2 regions of the Shewanella sp. GD03713 genome follow, and region 2 is predicted to be linked to the other one. Evidence: riboswitches for the same ligand, from Rfam matches in the RefSeq annotation. Region 2 holds a riboswitch; the other holds the start of a gene.

Region 1 (15,586 bases), 870 kb from region 2:
CGTCGGTATTCACCTTATCATCTTGCAGGCCCTTGAGCGCCATCTTGGCTAAATGACTTAACACGCCTGGGATGGAGGCGCGATATACCTTTCTCGTTTCAAAATGGCGCCAAACCCACTCTAGTTTTTTGACGCCTAAGTGAAAGCAGGAGGCGTGGGTGGCGATGGAGGTGCCATTAATGGCGCCCGCAGAGGTGCCACAAATGATTTTAAAGGGCACGCCATGGTTGCGGGGATACAATTGGACCAGTGCTTTTAACACTCCCACTTGATAGGCGGCCCGAGCGCCACCGCCTCCGAGAACTAATGCTGTTGATGTTGGCAATCTTATGACTCAACGACTTGTTATTATGATTTTATTAAAGCAATGCCTTATCTAAAAAAGCAAGTCTGAGCAGTTATCTTAATGACATATCTTTAGTTTCTGATGAGGAGAGTAGGGAGCGTTTGTGACTCAGTTTGCCATCGAATGACGTGAAATAAAAAACGCACTTAAGTTTAACCTAAGTGCGTTTCTGTATTGAGCGGCCAATGGCTAACCATTAATTCACACTGGCTGAATGTGCATTCAGTGCTTGAAGACAGTGCTTAAGCTTGCAGATTCTTTAAGAAATCGACGATTTGGTCGAATGGAACGTCTTGCTTCTCACCGGTGCGGCGGTTTTTGTATTCAAAAACGCCGGCGTCGATATTGCGATCGCCAATCACCACTGTATGTGGAATACCAATCAGTTCCATATCAGCGAACATCACGCCTGGACGCTCTTTACGGTCATCCAACAGGACATCGATACCCGCAGCACTTAAGTCTTTGTATAACTGCTCGGCGATATCGGTCACGCGGTGCGACTTGTGCATATTCATTGGCAGAATGCCCACACTGAATGGTGCAATCGCTTCTGGCCATACAATGCCACGGTCATCAAAGTTTTGCTCAATGGCAGCTGCCACGATACGGCTCACGCCAACACCGTAACAACCCATCAGCAGCACTTGTGATTTACCGTTCTCATCGAGAACAGTCGCATTCATCGATTTAGAATAGTTAGTACCGAGTTGGAAGATATGACCCACTTCGATACCACGCGCCATAGCGTAAGTACCTAAACCATCAGGTGTTGGCTCGCCTTCAACCACGTTACGGATATCGGCTGCTTGTGCCAGAGGCAGATCGCGCTCCCAGTTGATGCCAAAGTAGTGTTTGTCATCTTGGTTAGCGCCAGCGGCGAAGTCGCTCATCATGCTAACGCTATGATCGATGATGATTGGCATATTCAGGCCGACAGGGCCTAATGAGCCAGGACCTGCGCCAATGGCATCACGGATCAGGGCTTCTGGGGCAAATTCTAATGGTGATGCCACTAAATCTAACTTGTCTGCCTTGATTTCGTTCAGCTCGTGGTCGCCGCGTACAATCAGCGCTACCAGTGGCGCTTCTTCCGTCGCACCTTTCACAATCAAGGTTTTCACTGTCTTAGTGATATCTAAACCGAATTGCTCAACTAACTCGGCAATGGTTTTCGCATTTGGGGTATCGACTAAACGTAACTCTTCAGTCGCCGCGCCACGCGCTTCGGTTGGCATTGGCGATTCGGCTTTCTCGATGTTAGCGGCATAGTCGCTGCCAGTAGAGTAGGCGATTAAGTCTTCACCGCTTTGTGCCAATACGTGGAACTCGTGTGACATGCTGCCACCGATAGAACCTGTGTCCGCTAAAACTGGGCGGAAGGCCAAGCCCATGCGTGACAGAATGTTGCTATAGGCTTGATACATGGCCTCATAGGTTTCATTCATGGTATCCACGTCCAGATGGAAAGAATACGCATCTTTCATCAGGAACTCGCGCGAGCGCATTACGCCAAAGCGTGGGCGCACTTCGTCACGGAATTTGGTCTGGATTTGGTAAAGATTCAGCGGTAATTGCTTGTAAGAGCTGACTTCTTTACGGATTAAGTCGGTGATCACTTCTTCGTGGGTTGGCCCCAGCACGAAGTCACGGTTATGGCGGTCTTTAAAACGCAGCAGCTCAGGACCAAATTTGTCCCAGCGACCCGTTTCTACCCATAAATCAGCCGGTTGCACCATAGGCATAAGAATTTCAATCGCGCCCGCTTTGTTCATTTCTTCACGAACAATGGCTTCGACTTTACGCAATACACGCAGGCCCGTGGGCAGATAGCTGTATAGACCTGAAGCGTTACGGCGGATCATACCCGCACGTAGCATTAATTGATGGCTGATGACTTCTGCATTCGCAGGTGTTTCTTTTTGAGTAGAAAGTAGGTATTTGCTAACGCGCATTACCGATGTCCAAATTTGAGTTGAATGGGCGCCATTTTATCACCTGCTTCGATGATGTCACCTATGGATTGAGGTTAAATTCAATCAGCTGCAGACAAATGGCCGTTTTCATTTTACAAAGTGTGCCGCGCCGCAACAGCGGGCGATGCATACAGATAAAGCTAAGTGGATTATTTATCCCGTCTATCGCCAATCACTCGAGCGGGATTGCCCGCGACGATAGCCCATGCGGGAACATCTTTAGTGACAATACAGCCCATGCCAATCACGGCATGGTCGCCAATGGTGACACCATCGACTATCCCTGCCTGTGCGCCAATCCACACATCTTTACCTATCACTATGCCTTTAGAGTTTGAGGCTTGTTGATAAATGGGCGTATCGGGTGCCATACCATGATTAAACGCATAAATAGTGACATGGTTAGCAATGCGGGTTTGGGAGCCAATTTGAATACCCACTCGGCCGCCATCGAAGGAGCAGCCGTGATTGATGGCAACTTCATCACCGAGCGTGATAGGGCCGTGCAAAAAGCATTCAGCGGCAATCATGCAGCGATTACCGATTGTGATATCGCGATTGGGCTCGGCAAATAATTGTGCCTCGGGCGCAATAAAACAGTTTTCGCCAATGGTTACGGTTTCGAGGGCGCAAAGGTTGGCTTGCACTTCATCCTGCCAAGGTTTAGCCCAGACTAAGTGTTTTTCTTTGAGGGAAAAATACAGCCAGGGCATCCAAGATAGACGCTTTTTATGTTGGCTTTGATAATCAGGCAAGGCCGTTGTGATTGGCGTCTGCATTTAGCCACATTTCCCCGGTTTGAGTTCTAATACCTGAATGTATTCCCGCTCATCCTCATCGACCGCCATCCGCCAAAAGATGTCTAAATCATACAAAGCCACTTGATATAACTTAGGGTCATCTTTGGCTTTTTTATAGGCGGGGCGAGGGTCTTGCCCCAGCACGCCGTGGATGAGTATGGCTAAATCGGTATAGGCGTCCTGTTTACTGTAGGCATCAATCTGGGTTGCGGCGAGCTCTGAAAACACCACGCTGATAAGTTTTGGCGCTTGTTGCGCGATACCGCCGACAGCACCTTCAATCGAATCCGAGAACGGAATATAGGGCTTAATATCGATGATTGGCGTGCCATCGACAAGATCCATGCCCGAAATCTCTAGGCACACCTTGCCTTTACGTTGCACCACCCCGTGGAGTTTGACCACGGATTGGCCTATGCCATTTGGACGAAAGGTCGAGCGAGTCGCGAATACGCCGAGTTTTTCATTGCCGCCTAAACGGGGCGGGCGAACGGTCGTTTTCCACCCTTGGGCGAGATTCTCATGGAAACAAAACAACAACCAAAGGTGGGAATATTGCTCGATACCGCGCACGGCATCGAGATGATTGACATGGGGCTCCAGCTCAACATAACCGCGCGCCTCCACCAAACCGGGCTGCCTTGGAATGCCAAATTTTTGTTTATAGGGAGTACGGCAAGTGGCGACAGCGGTAATCTGGTTGGTAAATGTCATGCAAAAAATACCTAAAGCAAGGGCAACAACCCAAACGCAGATGGTCTAGGTTGTTAAGTACATCAATATTGGCGTGCATTATACACGCTTTGAACTAGTCGGCAGAGGCCATTTTGATGGCTTGGCCAACGCAGAGGGCGCGGCTGACGCAGCCTTGGGCTGCTTCTTCCATCATCACGCATTGTTTGATGATGATGCCATTGGCGCCTTTATCGGCTGCGGCACGGCGGGCTTCGGTTCGGGCTTCACTTAAGGAAGCGGGCACCGCATTCACATCGGCTTGGCAAGATTCACCCTGTACCAAACCTTTTAATTCGTAATGGCCTTTAGGCAAACTATCGCCCTCAAACAGCGTGACATCTCCTGCCTTGAAGTAGTCATTAATCGCCTCGCCGTCCAAATTGCTGTTAAAACTATAATCGCTGGCACAGGCGCTAAGCAGTAGCACTAATGCACTTGAGAGGATGATTTTCATGGTTTGACCTGAGATTAAGGGTAAATAAGCGCAGTCCAACGGACTGCGCGGTATCGAGCGATTTATATGAGCAAATTCTAGCGCTTAAGATACTTTTGATAAAGCTGCTGGTGGCGATTATTCAGATCTATTTGCCGGCCTTCAATCCAGATCGCATCAATTTTGTTGCTCATGGGGTCGAGGATATCCCCGTCACTCAGCACAACACTGCCCTGATAACCGACGGCGATGGCTCCTAAATCGGTGATCCCCAGCAGTTTTGCTGCATCTAAAGTCACCGATTTTAATGCTTGCTCGGGCGTGACGCCGTAAGCGGCACTGTAGCCCGCGGCATAGGGGAGGTTACGACTGTTCCAATCCGATGAAAAACCAAGGGCATAGGGAATGCCTGCACTTGCCAGCAACGAAGGGATTTTAAAGGGCAAATCCACGGGTTCATCTTTACGTTTGGGCAGACTCAGGGTGTGCGGGTAAATCACACTGGCGTTCACTTCCCTTAAGCTTGAAGCGAGTCGCCACGCATCATAGCCTCCGACAATCACCAATTTAAATTGATATTTTTTAGTCAGGGCAATGACTTGCTCAATTTGGCTGACGCTGTCCGCATGGGCAAATAACGTGGCCTTACCTTGGTACAGGGGCAACATGGCCTGCCAACGTAAATTGGTTGTCTTGGCCGAATCCTTTGCCTTATGGCTTAAAAAGTAGCGATAGCCATCCTCAAAGGCTGTGGTCAGTTTATCTATGGCCTGCTGATTTTTCTCAATGGCCTTAGCTTTTTCCTTTTCATCCTCTGGCATACGCTTGATTTGCGGCCAGTAAACATGAAATTGGCCTTCGCTAGGTTGTAGGGCGTCCTCAATCGTCCAAGCATCGAGATCCACGACCACAGATTGGCCCGCGAGTCCGTCGCCACTGGGGACGATTTGTGCGTGGGTGATGCCATTATAGCGAATGGTTGGCAACAGCTCTGAATCAGGGTTGTAAGCCGTTGCCGCGCTAATTTGCGGATTAAAATCTCCGACTTCTGCATTATCGACGGTTGGACGTACCATCTCGATTTCTACTAAACCGAGACTGGTATCGAGCGCGATAAGACCGGGATATAAGTGTTTGCCCGTGGCATCGATGAGCTGCGCTTGGCCATCAGCACCGTTGACGCTTAGCTGTGGCCCGATGGCGCTGATTTTACCTTGCTCAATCAACACATCGGTATTGGTTAATGTCCCTTGGCTGACGGTATGCACTGTGGCGTTTTTAATCAGCACGCTCTGGGTTTGTTTGCCCGCAGGGATCAGATTATGTGCCTGGGTTGACAGCGTGAAAGCCAGTGTCGACAGCAGCAAGCTAGTGGGTAAGTGCTTCATTATTTTGCTCCCTGATGATGTTGGCCCCAAGCCTGATAATGGGTATCGCAGTGCCATTGTGGTTCCTTAAGCGGAGTGACTTTCTCACCCGCCTTGGCGTTATCATCACTACTGAGAATTTTTTGGATAAGGGCGGCGCGCTCTGCGACGACCTGCTGCTGGGCAAGCTGGTCTTGGTCGCGATCGAAGTAGCGTTTGCCTTCGACCCAAGCCTGGGTCACCTTGGCGTAAATCGACAGAGGTTCGGCGTTCCAAAGCACGATATCAGCCATTTTGCCTGGGGTGAGTGAACCAACATACTCATCGACTCTGAGCTGTTTTGCCGGGTTGATGGTCACCATATTCCAGGCGTCTTCTTTAGACATATCGCAATACATCATTGACTTCGCCGCTTCTTGGTTAAGTCTGCGCTGCATTTCGTAGTCGTCAGAGTTGATGCTGGTAAGCACGCCCTGTTTTTGCATCAGGCAGGCGTTTTGTGGAATTGCATCATAGACTTCGAACTTATAGGCCCACCAATCGGCAAAGGTCGAGGCGCCTGCGCCATGGGCGGCTAGTTCACTGGCAACCTTGTAACCCTCCAGTACGTGGGTAAAGGTTTGCACCTTAAAGTGATAGGCTTCGGCTAATCGCAGGAACATTAAGATTTCTGACTGCACGTAGGAGTGGATATGCACATCGCGCTGCTGCTTTAACACTTCGGCTACTGCCTGTAGGCGATAGCTTGGGCGCGGCGCAATGGTTTTCTTCTTCTCACTGCTGCGTAAGTTATCGTAGTCCTTCTGCGCTTTCTCATAGGCGATTGCGGCATCGAAGGTTTCTTCAAATAAAGCTTTTACGCCCATGCGAGTCTGCGGGAAGCGCTGAATAAATTTCTCGCCCCAGTTACTCTGTTTGACGTTTTCGCCAAGGGCGAATTTGATACTGGCAGGGGCATTGGCAAATTTAAGCTGCTCAGCACTCTCACCCCATTTCATCTTGATTAACTGGGATTGGCCACTAATTGGGTTAGCGCTGCCATGGAGTAATTGTGCGCTGGTGACGCCGCCCGCGAGTGCACGGTAGATGGAGATATCTTCGGGATTGATCACATCGCCAATCCGCACCTCAGAGGTGACTGCATCAGTACCTTCATTAGTGCCACCATTGATAGCAATATGGGAATGTTCATCGACGATACCGGCAGTTAAGTGCTTACCCGTGGCATCGAGAACTTGATAACCCGAAGGTGTGCTGAGTTGCTGACCGATTTTTTCAATTCGGCCATTGGCCATTAACAGATCCGCATGTTCCAAAATCCCCTGTTTATCCGAGGTCCACAGGGTGGCATTTTTAATATGGAGTTTTTCGGCTTTGGGCGCCTCACTTAAACCATAGGCGACGTTAGGGTAGGTGAGTTGACTCACTAAAGTCGTTGCAGCATCGGTTTTTGGGGTATCGGCAGGCTTTGTATTTAGACTCGACGCGATAGCAATACCCGCTACTTTAATGCTGCGACTTTGGGCGTCCACCATGCGGCCTTGAATACCATCTTTAGCGAGCCAGAGGGTAAAACGGCTGATGCCATGAATGCCCGCATCGCTTAAATCGGCGTTAAAGCTTACGCTGCCGTCGTCTTCAAGCTGAAGATTGGTGAGTGTAATGCTCTTCTCACCACTAGTCAGCTGACCTTGGAAGGCGGTTTTGCCCGCTTTGCCCGTTTCTTCAAGGCTTAGATCTAAGGTGAGATTATTCAGCGTGAGCTGATAATCGCCCAAGAGTTTGGCCTGTGGGAGTGAGCGAATGGACTGCTCTTCGCCTTGCAGCCAGACACTGTAAATCTGGCCATCTTTAAAGATATTGCCCTTAGTAATCACAAAGTCGGCCATATAGCCGGGAGCAAGTTTACCGACGAACTCGGCCGTCCCCGCCATTTCGGCGGCTTGAGTCGTCAGCGCGGCGAGGGCCTTGTCCTCACTCAGTCCCTGGGCGATGGCTTGACGTAGGCGAGGCCAAAATGCCTCGGTCTTAATGCCAAATTGGGTAAAGGCAAAAGGGATGCCCGCATTAGCCACTGCTGCTGGGTTTGTGGGCGCGCGCTCCCATTGTCTGAGTTCTGCAAGGGAGACTTCACGGTCGGCATCATCGGTACCCACATCCGGTGCCTGCGGATAGTTGAGCGGCAGGATTAGAGGATAATTCAGGGTCTTTAACTCATTGATGCGCGCATATTCTTGACCACTTGCGAGTAAGTTGGCGGGCTGCTGGTGTTCTTTGAGCAGGTTCGCGGCGCGCAGCAAATCGTTGAGGTTTTTTGTTTCAAAGACGATTTGTTTCTCGGCTAAGTTATCTAAGCGTTCGAAGGCGATATTAAATTCAATTTGAGCATTTGCTGAACTATTAACCGATTTGTGCTTATTTTGGTTATACCAGTTAGCATCGGCAAAGGTTTGTCGAATAAGCGCGATGCTGCCCATCAGAGAATTGGGGTAGTCTTGTTCAGACGTGCCTTTATCGAAGGCCATAAAAGGTTGGCTGCGTGCACGATAAATCACCTCGTTGGCGGTTTTATCGGCTAATGAAAGGCTAACACCTGTACCGCGGAAAATACCGTCGAGTTTACTGCTTTGCACGCTGGTAAAGCCGTTATTGATCCAATCACGTGCGCGTTCTTTATTTGGGTAAACGTAATTAAACCATTCTTTTTCAGCGTGAATTGCACCATTTTCGGCATTACCACCGATACGTTTAATATCATATACCGGACGAGTCAGCCCCAATTTGGGATATTCAAACTCGATACCATAATCGGTAAAGGGATCTATAAAACCGGGATAGATAGTATAGCCACTGAGATCAACCTTTAATGCTGCCTCTGGAATATCCCCTTTTTCAATAATGGCTTTTATCCGATTATTTTCTACTAATAAGGTGGCATTTGTGAGTCGCTTCCCTGGCGCCATGATTAATTCAGCATTAGTGAAGGCCGTTAACTTATTGACGGGGGAGATGGGGTTGGCCTTGGCAAAAATGTTGTGGGATACCAAACTACTTATAATGCCGCAGCTTATTATTATCTTATTGTTTATCTGCATTTTTTATTCACTTAGACTGAGGGTGAATAAAGAGTAACCTAAAGCAGATGTAAATACTAAAGCTGAATTGTAACGCAATTTAAGCATTTGCTTGAATGCAATGGTAGTGGCATTCAGGCATAAAAAAGCTCGCAGGGCGCGAGCTTTTTTATGTTACTCAATGGTAATAGCAAACGGCTATTACCAGCATGGTATGGGATTAGATTAAGAAATCATCCATAGAACGGCCTTTATTGACTTCGTTCTTAAATACCGTTGGCATACGACCTTGACCAGTCCACTGGATCACTTCGCCGTTAACTTCAATTTGATATTTTGCTGGACGTGGAGCGCGTTTTTTACCCACAGCTTTAACTGCTACGCCACCTAAGTCGTCGATTGATAAACCAACTGCTTCCATTTGTTGGCGGATTTCTTCGATTTTAGCATTACGTGCAGCAATAGCTTGCTGCTCTTCTGCTGCCATTGACTCACGCTCAACTAAAATTTTATCTAGCTTAGCCGCTAAATCACGCAGTTCTTCAACGCTGAGATCTTTTACCGCAGCTTTAAAACGACGACCGTGAGTTAATATCTCTAAAAATTCGCTCATATCTATTTTCGTCCCACTCTATTTTTATTACAGGATAATGGTGAACAACAGCTAAATGATAGAAAGTAATATAGCTCGAATCAAATAAAATTATGCAATAAACAGAAATTAAATATTATTTAAATTTTGAACTTTTTAAATATGGCAGATAAGTGTTCAAAAATGTGGCCAATACCACAGTCTTAAAAAATGCAAACAGGCGTTTGAGTTTAGTTGACGTTAACGTTAACAGGACGTAAAGTGGCTCTATCCTGCATTGGTGATGACCAATGTTTTGTCCATGTACATGAAAGTGTAGGAAGGAAACCCTATGAAAGTATTGGTGCCTGTTAAGCGCGTAGTTGATGCCAATGTGAAGGTCAGGGTAAAAGCTGACAACACCAGCGTTGATACCGCAAACCTCAAAATGGCGTTGAACCCTTTTTGTGAAATTGCAGTAGAAGAAGCGGTTCGTTTAAAAGAAGCGGGCAGTGCTACTGAAGTAGTGGTCGTTAGTATCGGCAATAAAGCCGTTCAAGAACAATTACGTACCGCGTTAGCATTAGGTGCTGACCGTGCGATTCACATTGATACTGAAGAAGAGTTAACCCCTGTATCGATTGCCAAATTACTCAAAGCCGTACAAGAAAAAGAACAAGCGCAATTAGTGCTGTTTGGTAAGCAATCTATCGATGGCGATAATAACCAAACTGGCCAAATGTTTGCGGCATTAACGGATATGCCACAAGCTACTTTTGCTTCTGAAATCAAAGTAGAAGGCCATTCAGTGCAAGTGGATCGCGAGATTGATGGCGGGATGCAAACCTTAAGTCTGCCATTGCCAGCTGTGGTGACAGCCGATTTACGTTTGAACGAACCTCGTTACGCTTCATTACCTAACATCATGAAAGCTAAACGTAAGCCATTAGATGTGCACACTGTTGCGGATTTAGGTGTGACGCTTAAAGCCCATCAAACTGTGGTAAAGGTGACGCCGCCTGCAGAACGTAAAGCAGGCATCATGGTTGCGTCGGTAGCTGAGCTGGTTGAAAAGTTAAAGAATGAAGCGAAGGTGATCTAAATGGCCATTTTAGTATTAGCAGAACACGATAATGCGGCACTGAAACTGGATACCGCAAAGGTTGTCACCGCAGCGCGTGCAATTGGTGATGATGTGCATGTATTGGTGGTGGGCCACCAATGTGGCGCAGTGGCGCAAGCTGCGCAAGCCCTACAAGGCGTCGCTCAAGTATTGGTCGCCGATAACAGTGCCTATGAAGCGCATTTAGCCGAAAACGTAGCTAAATTGCTGGTGGACTTAGCACCAAACTACAGCCATATCCTCGCTGCAGCATCGAGCGCTGGCAAAGATACGCTACCGCGTGTGGCCGCCTTGTTAGACGTTGCGCAAATTTCTGAAGTGATTGGCGTAGTGAGCAGCGACACCTTTGTTCGCCCGATTTATGCAGGTAACGCTTTAGCGACAGTACAAAGCCATGACGCGATTAAAGTGATGACAGTCCGTGCCAGTGCCTTCGATGCGGCGGCGCAGGGCAACAGTGCTGCAGTTACCACCTTAGATAAAGTGTTTGAAGCCAAGACTCAGTTTGTGTCTCAATCATTGACCGTTTCTGCGCGTCCAGAGTTAGGTAATGCGGGCATTATCGTTTCTGGTGGCCGTGGTATGGGCAGCGGTGAAAACTTCGGTATGTTAGAGCAATTGGCGGACAAACTCGGTGCCGCGGTTGGGGCTTCTCGCGCCGCGGTTGACGCAGGTTTTGTGCCTAACGACCTGCAAGTGGGTCAAACCGGTAAGATTGTGGCACCAAACCTCTACATCGCCGTGGGGATTTCGGGGGCGATTCAGCATTTAGCTGGGATGAAAGACGCTAAGGTGATTGTGGCAATCAACAAAGATCCTGAAGCGCCAATCTTCCAAGTGGCCGATTATGGTCTCGAAGCCGACCTGTTCGACGCCGTTCCAGAGTTGATTTCAACTCTGGGTTGATTTTATCCGTGATCTAAGTCAAAGTAAGCGGCTTTGCGGTGGTAACTGCTTAGCCGCTTATGTTTTTATGTGCCTCACGCCCGTGCATGGGCGTTCTTAGAAGTAGAGGCGCACCAAATATCAGTAGTGATCAGTAGGGTGATTCCGTTGATCGTTCACGAAAGGATTTGGTGCCGAAGTGGTTTGATTTATCACGATCAACTGCTGGGGTTGTGCCGAATAGGTACAACACTGCCATAGTATTTTCTGATACGGATATTGGGAATAGTTACTATGGAGCGCTACTGATAGGACAGGTGATCTTGGGTATCTATTGCCTTTTCCCACCAGTTCAGTCGCCCTCCATTCGTATTTTGACGAAGAAATAATCAATGACTGTAGTAAGTTACGCCGATTCGGCACTTTCTCTGCTGCCGCCTGTGGTCGCAATTGTGTTGGCGATTTTCACTCGCCGCGTTCTCCTTTCCCTCGGTTTAGGTATTGTGATTGGGGTGTTATTACTCAATCAATTTTCACCTGTGGCCAGCGGTGAGTTTTTATTTAACAGTGTAAAAGGACTTTTTTGGTCAGAAGATGGCGTAAATTCTTGGAATTTATACATTCTCGGCTTTTTAATTGTCTTAGGGATGATCACGGCATTAATTACCGTCAGTGGTAGTGCTAGGGCATTTGCCGATTGGGCGCGCCTGCATATTCGCAATAAACGCGATGCCAAATTACTGACCATGTTTTTAGGCTGTGTTGTCTTTATTGACGATTATTTCAATAGCTTAGTCGTGGGTTCTGTCGCCAGACCCGTTACCGACCGTTATTATATTTCCCGCGCTAAGTTAGCCTATTTATTAGATTCAACGGCGGCACCGGTTTGTGTTATTTCGCCAGTATCCAGTTGGGGTGCTTATATTATTGCGCTGATCGGCGGCATATTAACCGCCCACGGTTTTGCTGATTCTGGTCATTTGAGTGTGTTTATTCAAATGATCCCTATGAATTTCTACGCTATTTTCTCTTTATTATTATTACTTTGTGTTGCATTTATGGGCTTAGATATTGGCCCTATGCGTGAGCATGAATTAAATGCGCAGCGCGGTAATTTATATGATGAGAATAAAGGATTACCACCTGGGGCGAATGCCGATTTACCCGAAGCCGAAACGGGTAAGATCCTCGGTTTATTCTTACCTATTACCGTGCTGGTATTTGCGACCCTGTATTTTATGATCGACAGTGGTGCCCAGGTATTAGCGAAAGAAGGTATTGAATTTAATATTATTTCAGCTTTTGAAAAAACCGATGTGAGTTCATCACTGTTCTTTGGTGCCCTGATTGGTTTAGCAGTTGCGCTGGTACTTAACCTAGTGCAAGGCGTTGAAAAGTCGATGGTCGTCAAAGGCGTGGTGCAGGGCGCTCGTTCTATGCTGCCTGCGATTTACATCCTGTTATTTGCTTGGACCATTGCCGGCGTGATTGGCCAGCTTGAAACCGGTAAGTTTATGGCAAGCCTCGCCACAGGCAATATTCCCTTTGCCTTCTTACCTGCGTTGATGTTTGTGTTAGCGGGTCTAACGGCGTTTTCTACCGGCACCAGTTGGGGCACGTTCGGTATTATGCTACCGATTGCCGCCGATATGGCGATGGGCAGCCATACAGCCATGATGTTACCTATGCTGGCATCGGTTTTGGCGGGCGCGGTATTTGGTGATCACTGCTCACCGATTTCAGATACCACGATTTTGTCGTCAACTGGCGCGAGCTGTCACCATATCGACCACGTTGTGACTCAGTTGCCTTACGCTGTGATTGTGGCGCTGATCAGCATGGTAGGTTATGTGGTGCTTGGTTTTACAGAATCTGTGAATGCGGGACTGCTGACCTGTGGCGTGCTGTTTGTCTTAAGCATTGTGTGGTTACGACTCAAATCCCAAAGCAACGCGAAATAAGCTTGACGTAAGCGAGCGCTTTTTTCGCGAGTCTTCATTGTTAATTTCCCAAGCTCTCAAAACAAATCAGCCAGCATTATGCTGGCTGATTTTTTATCTATCACACATCCCAAATTACAGGGCGGTGTTGAGTCCACGGCGGTTCAATAACCCTTCGGTGGTAGGCTCTTGACCACGGAAGTTTTTGTAAGCTTCCATTGGTGCAATGCTGTTGCCCACTTCGCGAATGGTCTTGCGGTATTTCATGCCGATTTCACGGTTTAAGCCACCTTGAGTTTGCACGTAAGCGTAGGCATCTGCCGCTAAAATCTCACTCCACATGTAAGCGTAGTAACTTGCTGAGTAACCACCTGGGAAGGCGTGGGCAAAGTAAGTTGACTTATAACGTGGTGGCACGGCGGTGATATTTAAGCCGTGTTTTTTCAGCGCATTGGCTTCAAATGTCGCCACATCTTGCAGTGGGGCATCTGGGCTTAATGAGTGCCATTCCATGTCGACGAGCGCCGCAGCCATATACTCTAAGGTATCGAAGCCTTGGTTAAAGCTGCCGGATTTGAGCAGTTTTTGCAGCAAATCATCGGGAATTGGCTTACCTGTTTCGTAGTGTTTGGCGTAGTTGGCTAACACTTTAGGGTGGGCTGCCCAGTCTTCTTCGAAGGTTGATGGGAATTCCACAAAGTCACGGGAGACAGAAGTACCCGCCAAGCTTGGGTAAGTCACCTTAGAGAACATACCGTGGGTACCATGGCCCATTTCGTGGAACATAGTGGTCACTTCGTTGTAGCTGACGAAGGTCGGTTGTCCCTCTGGCGCCTTTTTAATGTTCATCACGTTGACCACGACAGGCTTAGTGCCTTCGAGGAAGGATTGACCCGCGAACGAGCTCATCCATGCGCCGCCGCGTTTGCCTTCACGGGCAAAGTAGTCGGCGTAGAAAATCGCCATGCTTGAACCATCGGCATCAAACATTTCGTAGGCTTTCACATCCGGGTGGTACACGGGTAAATCTGGGCGCGGCTTTAAGGTGACGCCATAGAGTTCTTTGAGGGTGTAGAACACACCGTCTTCGAGTACGCGGTTAAATTCGAAATAAGGGCGAATGCTATTGGCATCGAGGGCGTATTTCTCTTGGCGAACCTTCTCAGCGTAGAATTCCCAGTCCCATGGCGCGAGTTCAAACTTGCCGCCAGTCTTGTCGATCATCGCTTGGATATCGGCAGCTTCTTTTTCGGTATTAGCGACGACGGCAGGCACCATTGAACCAAACATGCTGTATACCGCTTCAGGCGTTTTTGCCATTTGTGGCGCGAGGCGGTAGCTGGCCCAGTTTTCATAACCTAATAGAGCGGCACGCTCGGCACGTAATTGCGCAAGGCGAGACACTAAAGATGCGGTTTCGTTTTCACCCGTTAAGCCACGGTTTGCCGAGGCTTCCCAAATGCGTTGGCGCAGTTCACGGTTCTCTAAAGAGGCGAGAACAGGCTGGCGAGTGGTGTTGGTGATGTTGATTAAGTACTTACCTTCGTGGCCTGCGGCCTTGGCATCGTTTGCTGCCGAGGTGATTTCGCTGTCAGTCAGGCCCGCCAGTTGCTCTTTGTTATCGACAACGATGGCGATTTCTTTGGTTAAGCGCAGTAAACGTTGTGAGAACTCGTTGGTCAGCGTCGATTGTTCTTCGTTCAGGGCACGGATCTTCACTTTCTGCTCATCGGTCAGTTTAGCACCGGCCATGATAAAGCGTTGGTGATACACCTCAACCAAACGTACCGCTTCAGACGTTAAGCCTAAGTTATTGCGGTCGTTATAAATAGTTTCAATACGGGCGAATAGTGCTGGATTGAGGTTGATGTTATCTGAGTGCGCTGCCATTTTCGGGGCCATCTCACCTTGGATTTTACGCAGGGCAGGATTGCTGTTTGAACCCGCGAGGTTGTAAAACACGCTCGATGCACGGGTCAGCAGGGCACCGCTTTTTTCCATGGCGACAATCGTGTTGTCGAAGGTTGGGGCGGCAGGATTGTTGGCAATGGCCAAAATCTCTTGATAATGCTCTTTAATGCCTTGCTCTAATGCGGGCTGAAAATGCTCGTCTTTAATGACACTAAAATCAGGCGCTTGGTATTGCAGCGTGCTGGCTTGGAACAGAGGATTTTGGGTTTGAACTGCGGTCACATTCGTCGCTTTAGTATCTTGAGTGCTGCAGCCTGCGAGTGCGCCTGTCATCAAAGTGGCGCCAATGGCGATGGCAATAAAACTTTTACGCATAGTTGAGTGATTTCCTTAGAATTGTAGTTTTTTGTGACTCTAGCGTTACT
Region 2 (15,586 bases):
CATCGCTGCTGTTTAGTATCTTCCTGTTATCTGTTGGCGCGGGTGGTGTGCCCGGTGGCGGCATGGTGATGATTGGGGTATTAATCCATCAAATGGGCTTGCCGATTGAAGCCTTTGCAATTGTGGCCGCGCTGGATCGCATCATCGACATGGTGCTGACTTCCTGCAACGTAGTGGGGGATACGGCGGTGTTGACCATAGTCGACCAAACCGAAAAGACCCATCAAGTCGAGCTGGTCGATAGCGAGTCTTAAATCGCACAACTAAAAAAGCCACTGATTACAGTGGCTTTTTTGTATCAGGACGAGACACGCCCTTACTGGCTACACTTCTGTTTTAGCTGGCTGACCGCTTCACTAAATCCCACGGCCACTAAGGTTGAGCTAGTGTATTTGCTTGAGCGAAACGAAACGGCCTCAAGGCTTAGTTCTTGAGTTTGTAGCTGAGCTAACGCCTGCCACAGATCGTCGTCAGCCTTTGGCAAACTGGTAAAGTTCATCAAGGTCGCGGTGCCGCGAAATTTCACACTGTGCTGCTTGTCGCTGCGAATAATTAGCACGCTTGGATCGCTACCAAATGCAAAGGATTCACCCATAGTGACGTTTAAGATGGGTTGGGTTTCGCCAACGGAGCAGCTCAAGCTCAGCTTGAGGCCTTTATCAATAAAGTCGATGCTATGGCTTTTAGGGGCGGGTTCTGCGGTGTCTAAGCTTGTGGCTAAATCTTCCTTGGCATATGCGTAGCCTAAATGACTGACGAGCATGAGGGCCAGTAACTGTGTTTTCACTTTACTACCTTGTTAATTGTGCGGACGAATACAGGTGATGATTTGTGTTGCTACATTGTCAAAATGTTGGCGATTATAAAGAATCTTGACGCATTTTAATAACCCTTTTGGGTTAATTGGTCTTGAATTTGATTCAAAAGGTTAGCCTTTGGTATCAAACGCCGTTTAGGTTAAAACTCAGGCTATTATCTCAAGCAATAATTTCAATTCAAACATGCACTTATGCAATGCCAACTAAATTAATACCAAAGTGCGAGGCACATTTTTTGTTCAGAAAATAAAAAAGCCACTATTATCAGTGGCTTGTTTTAATCTTTGGCACTCGGCATTGTTTGGCAATGGCTGGTTTCGTCACGCTTAGCACTCACACTCAAACAGTAATGCCGCTCATGGGGCGATGTCGCCGCTTACTTACGAGTCATCTTATCCAAGTAGCCCATGGCAAAGGCCGACACCACGAAGGTGATATGGATAAGCAAGTACCACATGATTTTGTCGTTATCGATATTCTTCACATCCATAAAGATTTTCAGCAGGTGAATTGACGAAATCGCCACAATGGAGGCGGCCACTTTGTTTTTTAGTGAGCCCGAATCTAATTTACCCAACCAGCTGAGCTTCTCACTGTCTTCGCCGACATCCAGCTGCGAGACAAAATTCTCATAGCCAGAAAACATCACCATCACAATCAGACCGCCCACTAGGGTGATATCAATTAAGGACAGGGTGACCAGCACCAGATCCACTTCGGTCATCTCAAAAATAATCGGCAGAATATGGAAGATCTCTTGGAAGAATTTAATGCCTAAACCCAACAACACTAGACTCAGTCCCAAGTAGATGGGCGCCATAATCCAGCGTGATGCGTACATTAGCCTTTCAAATATTTTTTCCATATGGAGCAAATCCTTAGTGGTTAAAGCTTAATAATCGAATCTATGAAGCCAAAACAATAACATACTGGGTTAATGCCGCGCTATCGGCCAATCGCAAAGGCGTGAGGTATATGCAGCTAAGCTCAAGTTTGCGAGCATAGCTGATTTGGTTTTGTGGCCTAACGGCCAAGTGAGTTAGGTTAGTGGGGTTTCACCCGCACCTGATTATGCTGATGTTTAGTCATTGCGGCCTTACGGCCGAGAAAGTCGTGGGGTTTGACCCCACATTTGATAATAGTGCTGGTTTGTTTGGCGTTTGAATTGGCAAAGTTATCGCTGTGAGTATACGAGTCTTGCGGCCTACGGCCGAAGTAAATCAAAGTCGTGGGTCTTCAACCCACACCCGACCAAGGAGGACTGCTCGTCCTATCCTCCTTGGATGCTCCAAGACGCCCCTAGCGAAGTTACATGCATTGGTTAGTGGCCTTGGTCTTATGGATAAATTGCTATCGCTTCCGAAGGCAACGTCCCTGTACCTGCGAAAGCTAGCCGGTCATCCATGACCGGACTCACGCAATTTATTCCAACGCCCCGCGGCAACTTCGCCGGGGAAGCTGAACTTCTGTGAACCAAGCGTTTGCCCTAAATCCCAAAAGAGTTATGCCAGCCCAGATTCTATTTTCTTAAGGGCCCAATAAGTTTCCCAGTGTATTTTAGCTTGCCAGAGTTCATAGGCCAAAAATGTCATAATAGTAGCGAACATCATTAAGAAACCATTTAATAGGTCTGTTTTTATACTATTAAATTCGAGATGTTGTGATGCTACAAATAAAGTGATGTTGTTATTCTCTAGTATATCGCTGCTAACTATCCGTTTTAAAGCATTTAAATAGCCACTGTTTTCAAAGGCGAAACTACTTTTTTTGAAGTATTTGATATCACTATTTGATGTATTTTTACACTTATTAACACTATCACTGATTAGCTTGTCGATTTTTTCACTTGGGTATTTTTCTGTTTTTTCAACCGAAAATGGGTAGTTGAAACCTGCCCAAAAATGGCCACTGCTATCAAGGCTGATAACACAAAACACATCTATCGCCTTGCTGTATCTTTGCGATGGACTTAATTGGATGTGTACTGATTTTTGCCCAGATAAATCAGCCGTTTTGACAGTGAAATATACAGGCGTTCCTTTTTCTTGCCATTCGGTTGGACTATCTAGTTCTGATAATCTTGATAAACCAAATGAACTCAATAAAAAAGCAGATATTAATAAAAGTGACTGCAGTGATAAAAGTGATAAACACATTGAATTTTTATATCTTGGCTTTTTAAATTCAATAAATGAAAATGGCTTTTTTATCAATCGAACTGAGAGGTATGACACAAATCCAGAAATGCAGAATAGGCTTACAATCCCATTCCATTCAATGCTAGTTAGATAGGTTTGATAAAAGTGATTGTGACCAATTAACTCGGATAGATACTTTGTAAAGAATATAGATGATAAGAAAAATAATAGCGTAATACCGCTAATATGCAGTAGTACTGGTAATAAAAAGTACCTCAACTTAATTTGATAAGGTTTCATGTTCGCTGTAGTAGACAAAATTATGAGTATCCTAATTGATTTCGTTTAGATAACCCTATAATGGTTATCGCAATCATTACAATGTAGTGTGTAGGTCTCTTTAGCTTTAGTTATTTTCGTTTGTGTACTTTGGCACTGTGGGCATGCTTGTTTCATTGGCGTGTTTTTAGCGCATTGATTGCATTTTATGTAGTAACCAAACTTACCGTACATCGGGGTGTAGTTTGTTGATTCTCCGCAATGTTTACAGCGAAGCATGCTGTTTGTTGTAGGTTGCGATATTGGTTGGTTTTTTACTTCTGCCACTTTGTTAACGGCAAAGGAGGCTACAGGTTCTTTGATTTGTGGTGTTTGTACTGGCGTTATTTCACTCGCAGCTTGAGATTGGTCTAGGTGGCGATCGATTAAGAACTTAGCGATTGAATTCAGCTCTTCTTGATTAAAGTCTGGGCGGGTATCACTTACATTAATAATTCGGAAGAATTTGCTTTTAAGATTCATGATCTTTTCAAGCTTCTCGACTAAAAACTCTGTCTTAACTAACTGCTCTGAAACTGCCGCAGGCATAGTTTCTCTGTTGATGACCGCATCGCTTGAGACCGCACATAAATGATCCCAACACCGCATACCAAAGCCTTGCTGTCTTATCCCGAGTAACTTACCGAGAATTTCACTTCTATGCTGCTTTAGCATCTCTTTAAGCAGTGATTGTTGTAGTTCAACCTGTTTGATTGGTGATGGCATACCAAACCAGTTATTGCCGTGACTGCGCGTCCATTCGCCATGTTGGTTTACATCTACATGACCTTTTATGCTTTTAGACTCAATTAAAACAAAGCCGTAGGGATAAATAATTAAGTGATCAATTTGGGCTGTTTCACCGTTAAAGGTGAATCGAAAATCATTGATAACGAGTACTTCTGGATGATCTTTGAAAGCGCGGCGTAGATAGAAGGCAACGTCCTGTTCTTGTTTTTGACCCGCAATCGTTTGTGGTGTTTGGGTATTTTGCAGTGTTTTAGTTTTCAGAATCATTTATCAACAGCGTCCATTCATAACTTGATAATAATCGGTTTCATAATACCCACTGTGCCATTGAAAGATAAAGACAAAAATCGCTAAAGGTTAACGTTGATCAATGATGGGAAAGTGCAACTCTTTGGGATTTACAGCCAACACAGAAGTTACAGGAGTTCGTCATCCCCTCGGAGTTGCCGCAGGGCATTTGCGTTCGTTGCGTGAGCGAGGCATGGATGCCGAGATAGCGTCAGTCGAATCAGGGACGAGCGTCTGACGCGATAGCATAAGGACGCTAAATGCCCAAGGGGCTTTCAACTCCGTTGGGGCGTCTTGGAGCATCCAAGGGCGAAGGCCTGCGGCCGTTTTGAGCGCGAGATAGGGATATCGAGCTGGCAGCTTAACATGGACGTTTTTGATAGGACGAGCAGTCCTCCTTGGTCGGGTGTGGGGTGAAGCCCCACGATCTTGATTTTCTTCTTAAGAATGAATGCAAAGTGTCGCATTAAGCGACAACAAAAAAGCCACTGTGGTCAGTGGCTTTTATCAAACAAATCAAAATCAAAGCTTAAGAGATTCGCCTTAATCCAGAGTTGGTTCTTCGCTGTAATCCAAACCATGGTAGCTTAGGCAAGCGTCCACTTCATTGGCGCTACCTAGGATAACCGCAACGCGTTGGTGAATTTGCGTTGGTTGAATATCCAAAATGGTTTCATAACCAGTAGAGGCTTTACCGCCAGCTTGCTCGACTAACAAGGCCATTGGGTTGGCTTCGTACATTAAACGCAGCTTGTATGGCTTTTTCGGATCTTTATTGTCGGTTGGGTAAGTAAAGATACCGCCGCGAGAAAGTACGCGGTGCACATCACCGACCATGGCGGCAATCCAGCGCATGTTGAAGGATTTTTCGCGCGGGCCAATTTTGCCTAGCAGTAAATCGGCGATATAGGTCTGCATTGGCGCTTCCCAAAAACGTTGATTCGACATGTTAATGGCGAACTCTTGGGTGTCTGGGCTGATGCTCATGGCCGCGTTGGTCAGTAAAAATTCGTTGGTTTCTGGGTGCAGGGTAAAGAGTTGCACGCCTTGGCCTGTGGTGAGGGCGAGCATGGTTGATGGGCCGTAGAGCACATAACCTGCGGCTAACTGATTGCGACCCGATTGCAAAAAGCTTGTTTCAGTTAACTCACCTTGTGGTGCAGGTAAAACAGAGAAAATCGTGCCGACCAGCGAGTTGATATCGATATTTGATGAACCATCTAAAGGGTCGAAACACACCAGATATTGACCATTGGCGCTGACTTCAACCACATGATCTTCTTCCTCAGAGGCTAGGCCGCGCACTGTGCCGTCGGCTTTTAATGCATCTTTGAGCATATCGTTGGTGATGATATCCAGTTTTTTCTGGGTTTCACCTTGCACGTTTTCCTGTTCGGTCGCGCCTAACACGCCAGCTAAGGCACCGTGGCGCACGGCATGGCTGATGGCTTTGGAGGTGTCGGCTAAGGTCAAAATCAGTTGCGAGAGGGATTCGTTCACTGCCTTTGAGGTTAAGTGCTGGGCAAGAGTCTGCATGTTAGGTCCTTTAGGGGTTCAACATTGAGGTCAATTTCATTATTTGCCGCGAATAATAACTCAGTTAGTCGACAATTTCAGCGATGTTGCTGTGGGTTTTAATCAATTTAAGCCAAGAGGGTTATCCCTATGTGTCAGACTGAGTGGGTTATCTTGAAAATTGAGCTAACCGCAGGAGTTCGCCAGCTAATTTGTATCTGTATATTGCCTGCGCTTTTTATTTAGGCTTTGCCTTGGCACAATGACGGCAGTTTTTGATCGCCACCTTAAGGCGAGTATGCTTCCAAGGAATAATAATGACTAAAAATGGGTTCGCTTCTTCCCTGCGCTCGGTGACATTGGGCGCCTCATCCCTACTGATAGCGAGTCAACTGGCCATGGTTTCTAGCGCGATATTGCCCCCCGCCTATGCGCTTGAAGGCGGCACAACGCCGCTGACTATCGAGCGCATGAATGCTTCGCCTGCCTTGGCGGGCACGAGTCCCCGTGGATTAAAGTTATCCCCAGATGGTCAAAGGGTGACCTATCTTGCGGGACGTAAAGACAACCAGAATTTTTACGATCTCTGGCAGATGGACGTGAAGACGGGCGAATCTAGCCTGTTGCTAAACGCCGATAAACTGGCGAGCAATGAGTTATCCGATGAAGAAAAGGCTCGCCGCGAGCGCCAACGTATTTATGGCGAAGGCATTATGGAATATTTCTGGGCGGACGATAGCAAGGCGCTGTTGATCCCTGCCTCGGGGAATCTGTATTACTTCTCCTTAGCGGATTACAGCGTTAGCCAACTGCCGATAGGCGAGGGCTTTGCCACCGATGCGCGCCTATCGCCCAAGGGCAATTTTGTGTCCTTTGTGCGGGACCAAAATCTGTATGTACTCAATTTAGCGACTAAAAAGCTTGAGGCCATGACCGCAGACGGTGGCGGCGCGATTAAAAATGCCATGGCGGAATTTGTCGCCCAGGAAGAAATGGATCGTATGACGGGTTACTGGTGGGCGCCAGATGAATCGGCCATCGCCTTTACCCGTATCGATGAGTCGGGCGTTGAGTTAGTCACCCGCAATGAAATCTACGCCGATGGCATTAAGCTTACCGAGCAGCGTTATCCGGCGGCGGGTAAAAACAATGTCGAGATCCAACTGGGTGTTGTGACCCTTAATAATAAAGCCATCAATTGGGTCACCTTAAGCGATGATAAAAATAAGGATATTTACCTGCCTCGCGTCGATTGGTTACCCGACAGCAAGCATTTATCCTTCCAGTGGCAGAGCCGTGATCAACAAAAATTAGACCTGCAACTGGTGGCGCTCGATGCGCTGACCAAGCCGAAAACCTTAGTCAAAGAGCGTAGCGATGCTTGGGTGAATCTTAACAATGACCTGCACTTCTTAAAGCAACAGTCGGCGTTTATCTGGGCCTCGGAGCGTGACGGCTTTAATCATCTCTATTTGTTTGACCTAAAAGGTAAGCTGAAGACGCAACTGACCAAGGGCAATTGGGCAGTCGATGAGCTGGAATATATCGATGAAACCGCAGGCTGGGTGTATTTCACTAGCCGCAAAGATACCCCTATCGAAAAACACCTTTACCGTGTGCTGTTAGCGGGTGGCAAGGTTGAGCGCGTGAGCAGCGAGGCGGGGATGCACAATCCGGTATTTGCCGATAGTCAAAGCGTGTATCTGGATTATTTCAATAGCTTATCTCAGCCGCCACAGATCAGTTTGCACGGCGATAAGGGTCAACACTTGGCGTGGGTCGAGCAGAACCAAGTCAAAGCCGGTCATCCTCTGTATGACTATGCTGGCTTGTGGCAACTGCCTGAGTTTAAAGAGCTTAAAGCCGAAGATGGTCAAATCTTACAAACGCGTCTCTTTAAACCTGTGCCCTTCGATGCGATCAAAAAATACCCTGTAGTCGTGCGCGTTTATGGCGGCCCGCATGCGCAATTGGTAACGAATAGCTGGAGTGAGCAGGATTACTTTACCCAATACTTAGTGCAGCAAGGTTATGTGGTATTTCAACTTGATAACCGTGGCAGTGCCCACAGAGGCACTCAGTTCGAACAGGTAATTTACCGTCACTTGGGCGAGGCGGAAGTGAACGACCAAAAGGTTGGCGTCGATTATCTGCGCAGCTTGCCCTTTGTCGATAGCGATAATGTGGCGATTTATGGCCACAGCTACGGCGGTTATATGGCCTTGATGAGTCTGTTTAAGGCGCCGGATTACTTTAAGGCGGCGATTTCGGGCGCGCCCGTCACCGATTGGCGTTTATATGATACTCACTACACCGAACGTTATCTCGCCCATCCCGGGAATAATGAACAAGGTTACGAAGCCAGTAGCGTGTTTCCCTATGTGAAAAACTATCAGTCTGGGCTATTGATGTACCACGGCATGGCCGACGATAACGTATTGTTTGAAAACAGTACTCGCGTGTATAAGGCGTTGCAGGACGAGGGCAAACTGTTCCAGATGATTGATTATCCAGGTTCTAAGCATTCGATGCGCGGTGAGAAAGTGCGTAACCACTTATATCGCTCGCTGGCAGATTTCCTCGATAGACAGCTTAAAAGCGGCAAATAACCCACAGCAGAGCGCTGTTTAACCAAGCGATTGCCGTTATCCAAGAGTGAGGCTAACACCTTACTCTTTTTTTACACTCGGTATTTGGCTAATACCTCAGCTACCACCTTAGCTAGCACCTGAGTTAAGGCTGTGGATAGCACTTGAAGTGCTCCATTCCAATCGGTGCGCTTTAAAGTCTGCAATGGCTATTTCAGCTTGGCGATTAAAGTTTGGCGGGGTGATAAAGCGGGGCAGAGGATTTGCCATATTGCAGAGATAAAAAAACCAGATCCGAGGATCTGGTTTTTTATTATTCAAACGGACTTCGAAGATTAGTCTTCTAAGTTACCGCAGAAACGGTAGCCTTCACCGTGGATAGTCGCGATGATTTCTGGCGTATCTGGCAAGCTTTCGAAGTGCTTACGAATACGACGGATAGTCACGTCAACAGTACGGTCGTGTGGCTTTAACTCACGGCCAGTCATCTTCATCAGCAGATCGGCACGAGTTAAGATTTTGCCTGGGTTTTCAACAAAGTGCAGCATAGCGCGGAATTCGCTACGTGGTAGCTTGTAAGATTCACCCTGTGGGCTCACCAGAGAACGGCTATTGATCTCTAGGCTCCAATCGTTGAAACGGTAGTATTCGACAGAGCTCTTTTCTTCGACTTCGTTACCAGCGCTATTCACACGAGTCAGAAGGTTGCGAGCACGAATCGTCAATTCACGTGGGTTGAACGGCTTGGTAATATAATCGTCCGCGCCAATTTCAAGTCCAAGGATTTTGTCGACTTCGTTGTCACGGCCTGTCAGGAAGATCAGACCGATGTTGTTGATTTCACGTAATTCACGTGCCAACAACAGACCGTTTTTACCTGGTAGGTTAATGTCCATAACCACTAGGTTAATTTTGTTTTCCTGCATAGCCTTATGCATTTCTGCGCCATCATTGGCCTCAGTTACCACATACCCTTCTGCCTCGAAAATACTTCTCAGCGTGTTACGGGTAACGGCTTCATCTTCAACGATCAGAATGTGCGGATTTTGCATATTAATTACCTAAATTTTAACCAATTTTATTCTAACCATAAGGACCGCTTACATCGGATCCTTATATTCATAAAATGTTGATACTTCCTCTAACTGCTCTGTGCTTCAAAGGAAAGATCTTTACGGCGACACATCAGGATGTATATAAAGTGCACGTTTAAAGTGTAATACGATAAAACGTAACCAGTATCAACTTCGATAAGCAATAGTTATAAATAGTTCCTTAACTATTGTTTTTTTTAAAATGTTTAAATGATAACTCAAATGTAGAACACATTTTAAAAGATGTCTGGCTAGCCTTGGGTGATTTCACAGAGGAATCTAACAAACCCTTGTCAAGATTAAGCAAACTTAATGTTATCTGCTCAACTAGCCAATGGCGTCATTGTACTCGTTTTAGGCATTTGTTAACAAATGAAATGTTAACAAATTTCTGGATGAGGCCCTGATTTATCATGATATTTACTTTAGTCATTGATTAGTATAACTAATGTATTTTTAATTCTTGTGACCTAGTTCACGCCTCTTTGGATTTTGGAAGCGCTCTGCTACACTAACTCGGGTTCATTTTTCGACTAGACTACCAATGGACAACATGACTCAAGATTTGTGGCAGCATTACCAGAAGCCGTTGTTTTTGCTTACTCAAGCATTATCCTGTGATTTTTCCTTTGCTGTAATTACCGCCCATAATCCCGCTTCAACCCTCCTCAGTCCCAGCCAAAACCGTTTACTCGACCGCCAACTTCTCCGTGATATTGAATTAATCGGCAGCCCCTATCGTGCAATGGTGGGCGCATCGCCAGATTTATCCCATATGGAAAAGAGCTGGGCGGTGTTTGTCGATAGAAGCATGGCGCTGCAGTTGGGGAAAAAGTTTAATCAATATGCCATCTACATGGTGGAAAAGGGCGAGGTGAGTTTAGTGCCTTGCACCATCACCGGGCATGATGAAGTGTGTTTAGGCCTGTTTAATGATCACGTGCGTTTGGTTTACGAACTGCCCGATCTAGCGACCTAAGCCCCGCGAGTTTATTACTATTTTTCTTATCCGGCTTTGCCTGTAAAGGGCAAGGCTAGGTCAGTTATTTTTTAATCCTGTTAATCCCTGCATGATACCTATCCGCCATTTTTGCTTAGGCTTTACCGCTAAATTGCTCATTGTTTTTAAAAGCGTTTATTGAATTTGTTTATGCGATGTGAAATTAGCATTGACTTCATTAGGGGTTTATTGCTACTTTTTTCGTCCCTTTCCGGCGGAAAGGAACAGAAGAGGAGCGTTAACTAGGTAGTCAGTCAGAGGAGCACAAACTCCAGCGATGATTGATGAGGGAGATTAACGCCGAGGCATAGATGTGGTTGCTGCATGTTTATGTCGGTCGCTTAGGCTGAATCCTAACGATTGTCACCTGTAATTGGTGGAGAGCTTCTGGTGACGATTGCTGTTTCCCTTCTATTGGGGTGCGTATCATTGAGCACCAGGCTCTTCGAACGAAGTTGGTTCGGAGCGTAATCATGTTAGTTAATCAAGATCTTATCCTAGTTTGTGCCGTGTCTTCTGCTTCTGCGGAGGTACGATAATGTCTCTTGTTGTCGCAAAATTTGGTGGTACCTCAGTCGCCGATTACGGTGCAATGAATCGCTGCGCCGATATCGTACTGGGCAATCCTGATTGCCGTTTAGTGGTGGTTAGCGCCTCCAGTGGCGTGACTAACCTTTTGGTTGAACTCACCCAAGAGTCGATGAACGACGATGGTCGTTTACAGCGCTTAAAGCAAATTGCGCAAATTCAATACGCTATCTTAGATAAACTGGGTCGCCCCAACGACGTAGCTGCGGCATTGGATAAGCTGTTAAGCCGTATGGCGGTATTGAGCGAAGCGCTAGCATCCCAGCGCAGCAAGGCCACCATGGATGAGTTATTGTCCCTTGGCGAGCAGTGCTCGTCGGCATTATTTGCGGCGGTATTGCGGGAAAAAGGCGCTAACTCGAGTGCCTTCGATGTGCGCAGAGTGCTGCGCACCGACAGCCATTTTGGCCGCGCCGAGCCACAGGTTGAGCAAATTGCCATTCTCTCACGTGAGCATTTACTGCCGCTGTTATCTGAACAAGTGATTGTGACTCAAGGCTTTATTGGCTCAGATGAGGCGGGGCAAACCACCACGCTTGGCCGTGGCGGTAGTGATTATTCTGCGGCACTGTTAGCCGAAGCCTTAAAAGCCTCAGCGGTTGAGATTTGGACCGATGTGGCCGGGATTTACACAACTGATCCACGCCTTGCGCCAAACGCCCATCCTATAGCCGAAATCAGTTTTAACGAAGCCGCCGAAATGGCGACTTTCGGTGCTAAAGTGCTGCACCCTGCGACGATTCTGCCTGCAGTGCGTCAACAAATTCAAGTGTTTGTCGGCTCAAGTAAGGAGCCTGAAAAGGGCGGTACTTGGATCCGTCATCAGGTTGAAGATGCGCCCGTGTTTCGCGCGGTTGCGCTGCGCCGCGACCAAACGCTACTCAATTTACACAGCCTGCAAATGTTGCATGCACAGGGCTTCTTGGCTGAAACCTTTGCCACCTTGGCAAGACATAAGATCAGTGTGGATTTGATCACCACCTCCGAAGTTAACGTATCGCTCACTCTAGATAAAACAGGTTCCGATTCGAGCGGCCAGGGGCTATTGAGCGAAGCGCTGCTACAGGAGTTATCACAGCATTGCCGTGTGCGTGTTGAAGATGGTTTAGCACTGGTGGCGATTATCGGTAACCGCATTGCCACCACCGCGGGCATTTGTCGCCGAGTGTTTGAAGTGCTCGAGCCCCACAATGTGCGCATGATCTGCCAAGGCGCCAGCCCGCATAACTTGTGCGTATTGGTAGCCGAATCAGAAGCGGCGCAAGTGGTTAAAGCGCTGCACGAAAACCTGTTCGAAGGCGTGTAATATGCAACCGACTGCATCGTCTTTAACCATTGGGGAGCTTGCCGCAGGGCAAGCACTCACCCTGCCGATTTACCACTTTAAGCCAAGTGGTCATGTTGCTGGCCCTAAAGTGTATATTCAGGCCAATGTTCACGGCGCCGAGGTGCAGGGCAATGCGGTGATTTTCCAATTGATGAAGCAGCTCGAGCGTTGCGACATCTTAGGGGAAATTACCTTAGTGCCCTTGGCGAATCCGCTGGGGATCAATCAAAAGAGTGGCGAGTTTACGCTGGGGCGTTTTGACCCTATCACAGGGGCAAACTGGAACCGCGAGTACTTAAATCATTCGATTGATTTACCCGCTTGGTACCGTGAACATGCTGAGCTTAGCGATAGCGCGCTTATCCAAGCTTACCGCAGCACCTTAGTCGAGGCGTGTCAGCAGCGTTTGCGCAACGAGTGGGGCGTGACCACAGGCCACAGATTAGCGGTTAACCTGCAGGCCATGGCCCACGAGGCGGATATAGTATTGGATCTGCATACCGGGCCTAAATCCTGTAAACACTTGTATTGCCCTGAATATGACCTTACAGCGGCGCAGTATTTCTCGATTCCTTACACCTTAGTGATCCCCAATAGTTTTGGCGGGGCTATGGATGAAGCGGCATTTTGCCCTTGGTGGCAATTGAGTGAAGTCGCTAAAGCACAAGGGCGAGATCTCGAGATTGCCGTTTCGGCCTTTACCTTGGAACTGGCGAGCCAAGAACGTATTTGCCTCGAGGATGCTTTTGTCGATGCCAAGGGCATTTTGGCCTATTTGAGTCATCGCGGGGTGATTGCCGAGCGAGTGGCGCCCGCAAAGATGCCGCGTTTTGGCTGTTATCTTAAGGATTACAAAAAGTACCATGCGCCCATGGCGGGATTGGTGGAATATGTGGCGCCCGTGGGAGAGCCACTGGCGGCGGGTGAGACTTTAGTCAATCTGCTGCGCCTAGATTTATATGGCAGCGAGCAGGAGCTAACGGCGCTTAGCTTGCCGCAGGATTGTGTGCCCATACTCCATTTTGCCTCGGCGTCCGTGCATCAAGGCACCGAGCTGTATAAAGTCATGACGAATCTGTTTGAGTTGCCGCAGTAACTGCAATCCACAAAACAAAACGCCAATCCTGTGATTGGCGTTTTTTATTCCAGTCTACAACCACTTAAAGCGATAGAAGAGCGCCATTTGCAGGGCGACCAGCGAGATAAGAATGCCGCAGAAGGTCGCAAAGGCCCAGGTGTTATCCGCACCGGGAATGCCACCAATATTCACCCCAAGCAAGCCAGTTAAAAAGCCCAGCGGCAAGAAGATTGCCGAGACTAAGGATAAGAAATACAAGCGCTTGTTTAGCTGCTCCGATTGTTGGCTGAGTAACTCTTCCTGGGTCACATTAGCTCGGTCACGCAGGGCGTCTAAGTCTTCAATAGTGCGGATCAGTTTGTCCGTGGTTTCGCGCATCTTGAGTCTTTCGGGCTCGTTAAACAGCACAAATTGATCGGACAGCATCTTACCGTAAGCTTCTTTCTGCGGGCCTAAATAACGTCGTAGCGCCACGGTTTGCCTGCGTAGCTCGGCGATATCTGTGCGTAAGTCTTTTACATTGCCAGAGACTACTTGTTCTTCTAACTCAGACAGCTGCTCTTCGAGGGTGTCGATAAAATCCACTTTACGGGTGGTGAGTCTTTCGCATACGGCGACGATAAAGTCCCCTGTGGTGGTGGGGCCTGCGCCTTCCATGATGAGTTCGGCAACATCTTTGACTGAGAGCAACTCACGATCGCAGGTAGAGATAATCCGATGTTTATCGGCATAAATACGTACCGCGACCATGTCTTCTGGGGCTGAATTGGGGTTTAAGTTAACCCCGCGCAGGGCCAGCAAAACGCCTTCACCAGCCAGTACGGCACGCGGGCGGGTATCTTGGGCGAGCAGGGCATCGCTTTCGACTTTATTCAAGCCGCTATTTAACACCCAGTGGCGGGCTTTTTTGTGGCGATAACGTAGGTGTATCCAGATCAGCCCATCCTTGGGATCCCAGTTTTCAAGCTCTTCTGGGGTTAAGGTTGACCCCGCGCGCGCGCCGCTAAGCACTAAGCTGTAGATAAATCCATCGTGCATATCGCATTCCATCTCTTGCTAAATCATGGACTCAAGCTAACTGATTTCGTTGTGAAAATGAAGTCTAGGCGATGATTGTGCTGACAATTGCTGCCCTTGGTGGGACTAAATTGCTGGCCAAGCAAGTTACGATGAAATAGATTAAAATTAGCCATAGTTGTAATGCATTGAGAAGATAAAATGGAATATGAATTTCGGCGTAACAGTTTGACGGGCACTTATTTAGCCAGCTTTAGTATGGACCATGAAGTGCTGGGCCAATGGTTTTCGGAAGAGTTGGGGCCTGAGTTAGCCAAAATTCAACAAGTGCTCGATATTATCAAAGAAATTCAAGCGGGTAAGCGTGATTCTTGGCGGTTAATTGGCGGCGATCTCACCCTAGATCTGGATGAAGAACAGGCGCGCATTTATGCCAATGCCTTAGGGTTTGAGCAAGAGTATGAACTCGAGGAATCGATGTCCCTCTACGATGCGGAATCGGAAGCTTATTGTGGCCTAGAGGATTTAGAGGAAGCTCTGCTAAGTTGGTATGAGTTTGTGCAAAAAGGGCGATAATACCGATTTAATCAAAGCATAAAATAAAGGCAATCGATTGATTGCCTTTATTTTTTGAGCTTAGTGCTAAATCACTAGGTTTGAAGTATTAGTTGTTCAAATACCTGACTGCCATTTCGGTCCTAGACTTGGCATTGGCCTTACGCAGCAGGTTTTTCACGTGTACTTTTACCGTGCCTTCACTGATATGTAAGTGCTCTGAAATCATCCGGTTGCTTAAGCCTTCTGCCAGCTGTTGCAGGATCTGTAGCTCCCTTGGGGTGAGGCTTGAAATCCATTCCTGCTCATCGGCGGCATTTTTAAGTTCGTACAGATATTCTTCAACCTCATCGCTGATCACTCTGTGGCCCAACATGGCATTTTTGAGCTTATCGAGCAGCAGATCCGGCTCGGTATCTTTAAGTAAATACCCGTCGGCGCCCGCGCGTAGCAGTCGAATAACATCTTGTTTGGCGTCCGACACTGTGAGGATCACTATTCGTGAAGTCACG

What was found. Region 2 has a riboswitch for lysine ahead of lysC (lysine-sensitive aspartokinase 3). Riboswitches for the same ligand answer to the same signal wherever they lie in the genome.
Region 1: it holds a riboswitch for lysine, as region 2 does, so the genes downstream of both, N5E87_RS07305 (Na+/H+ antiporter NhaC family protein) here and lysC (lysine-sensitive aspartokinase 3) in region 2, are expected to answer to the same signal.

Annotation. Positions count from the first base shown of each region.
Region 1 is NZ_JAOCIW010000001.1:1,612,011-1,627,596, forward strand. Features, by position in the region: gene N5E87_RS07255 (patatin-like phospholipase family protein) at 1-325, opposite strand, end outside; gene N5E87_RS07260 (proline--tRNA ligase) at 589-2,301, opposite strand; gene N5E87_RS07265 (acyltransferase) at 2,472-3,101, opposite strand; gene tsaA (tRNA (N6-threonylcarbamoyladenosine(37)-N6)-methyltransferase TrmO) at 3,102-3,836, opposite strand; gene rcsF (Rcs stress response system protein RcsF) at 3,931-4,311, opposite strand; gene N5E87_RS07280 (amidohydrolase) at 4,389-5,678, opposite strand; gene N5E87_RS07285 (amidohydrolase family protein) at 5,678-8,752, opposite strand; gene N5E87_RS07290 (H-NS family nucleoid-associated regulatory protein) at 8,952-9,344, opposite strand; gene N5E87_RS07295 (electron transfer flavoprotein subunit beta/FixA family protein) at 9,655-10,404, shown strand; gene N5E87_RS07300 (FAD-binding protein) at 10,405-11,331, shown strand; lysine riboswitch at 11,427-11,623, shown strand; gene N5E87_RS07305 (Na+/H+ antiporter NhaC family protein) at 11,703-13,271, shown strand; gene N5E87_RS07310 (M3 family metallopeptidase) at 13,386-15,536, opposite strand.
Region 2 is NZ_JAOCIW010000001.1:739,991-755,576, forward strand. Features, by position in the region: gene N5E87_RS03305 (dicarboxylate/amino acid:cation symporter) at 1-254, shown strand, start outside; gene N5E87_RS03310 (hypothetical protein) at 317-787, opposite strand; gene N5E87_RS03315 (TIGR00645 family protein) at 1,195-1,683, opposite strand; gene N5E87_RS03320 (hypothetical protein) at 2,321-3,274, opposite strand; gene N5E87_RS03325 (nuclease-related domain-containing protein) at 3,302-4,291, opposite strand; gene N5E87_RS03330 (class 1 fructose-bisphosphatase) at 4,856-5,848, opposite strand; gene N5E87_RS03335 (S9 family peptidase) at 6,145-8,436, shown strand; gene arcA (two-component system response regulator ArcA) at 8,751-9,467, opposite strand; gene N5E87_RS03345 (DUF3293 domain-containing protein) at 10,054-10,488, shown strand; lysine riboswitch at 10,730-10,904, shown strand; gene lysC (lysine-sensitive aspartokinase 3) at 11,048-12,403, shown strand; gene N5E87_RS03355 (M14 family metallopeptidase) at 12,405-13,520, shown strand; gene N5E87_RS03360 (zinc transporter ZntB) at 13,575-14,540, opposite strand; gene N5E87_RS03365 (YacL family protein) at 14,721-15,095, shown strand; gene N5E87_RS03370 (response regulator) at 15,184-15,586, opposite strand, start outside.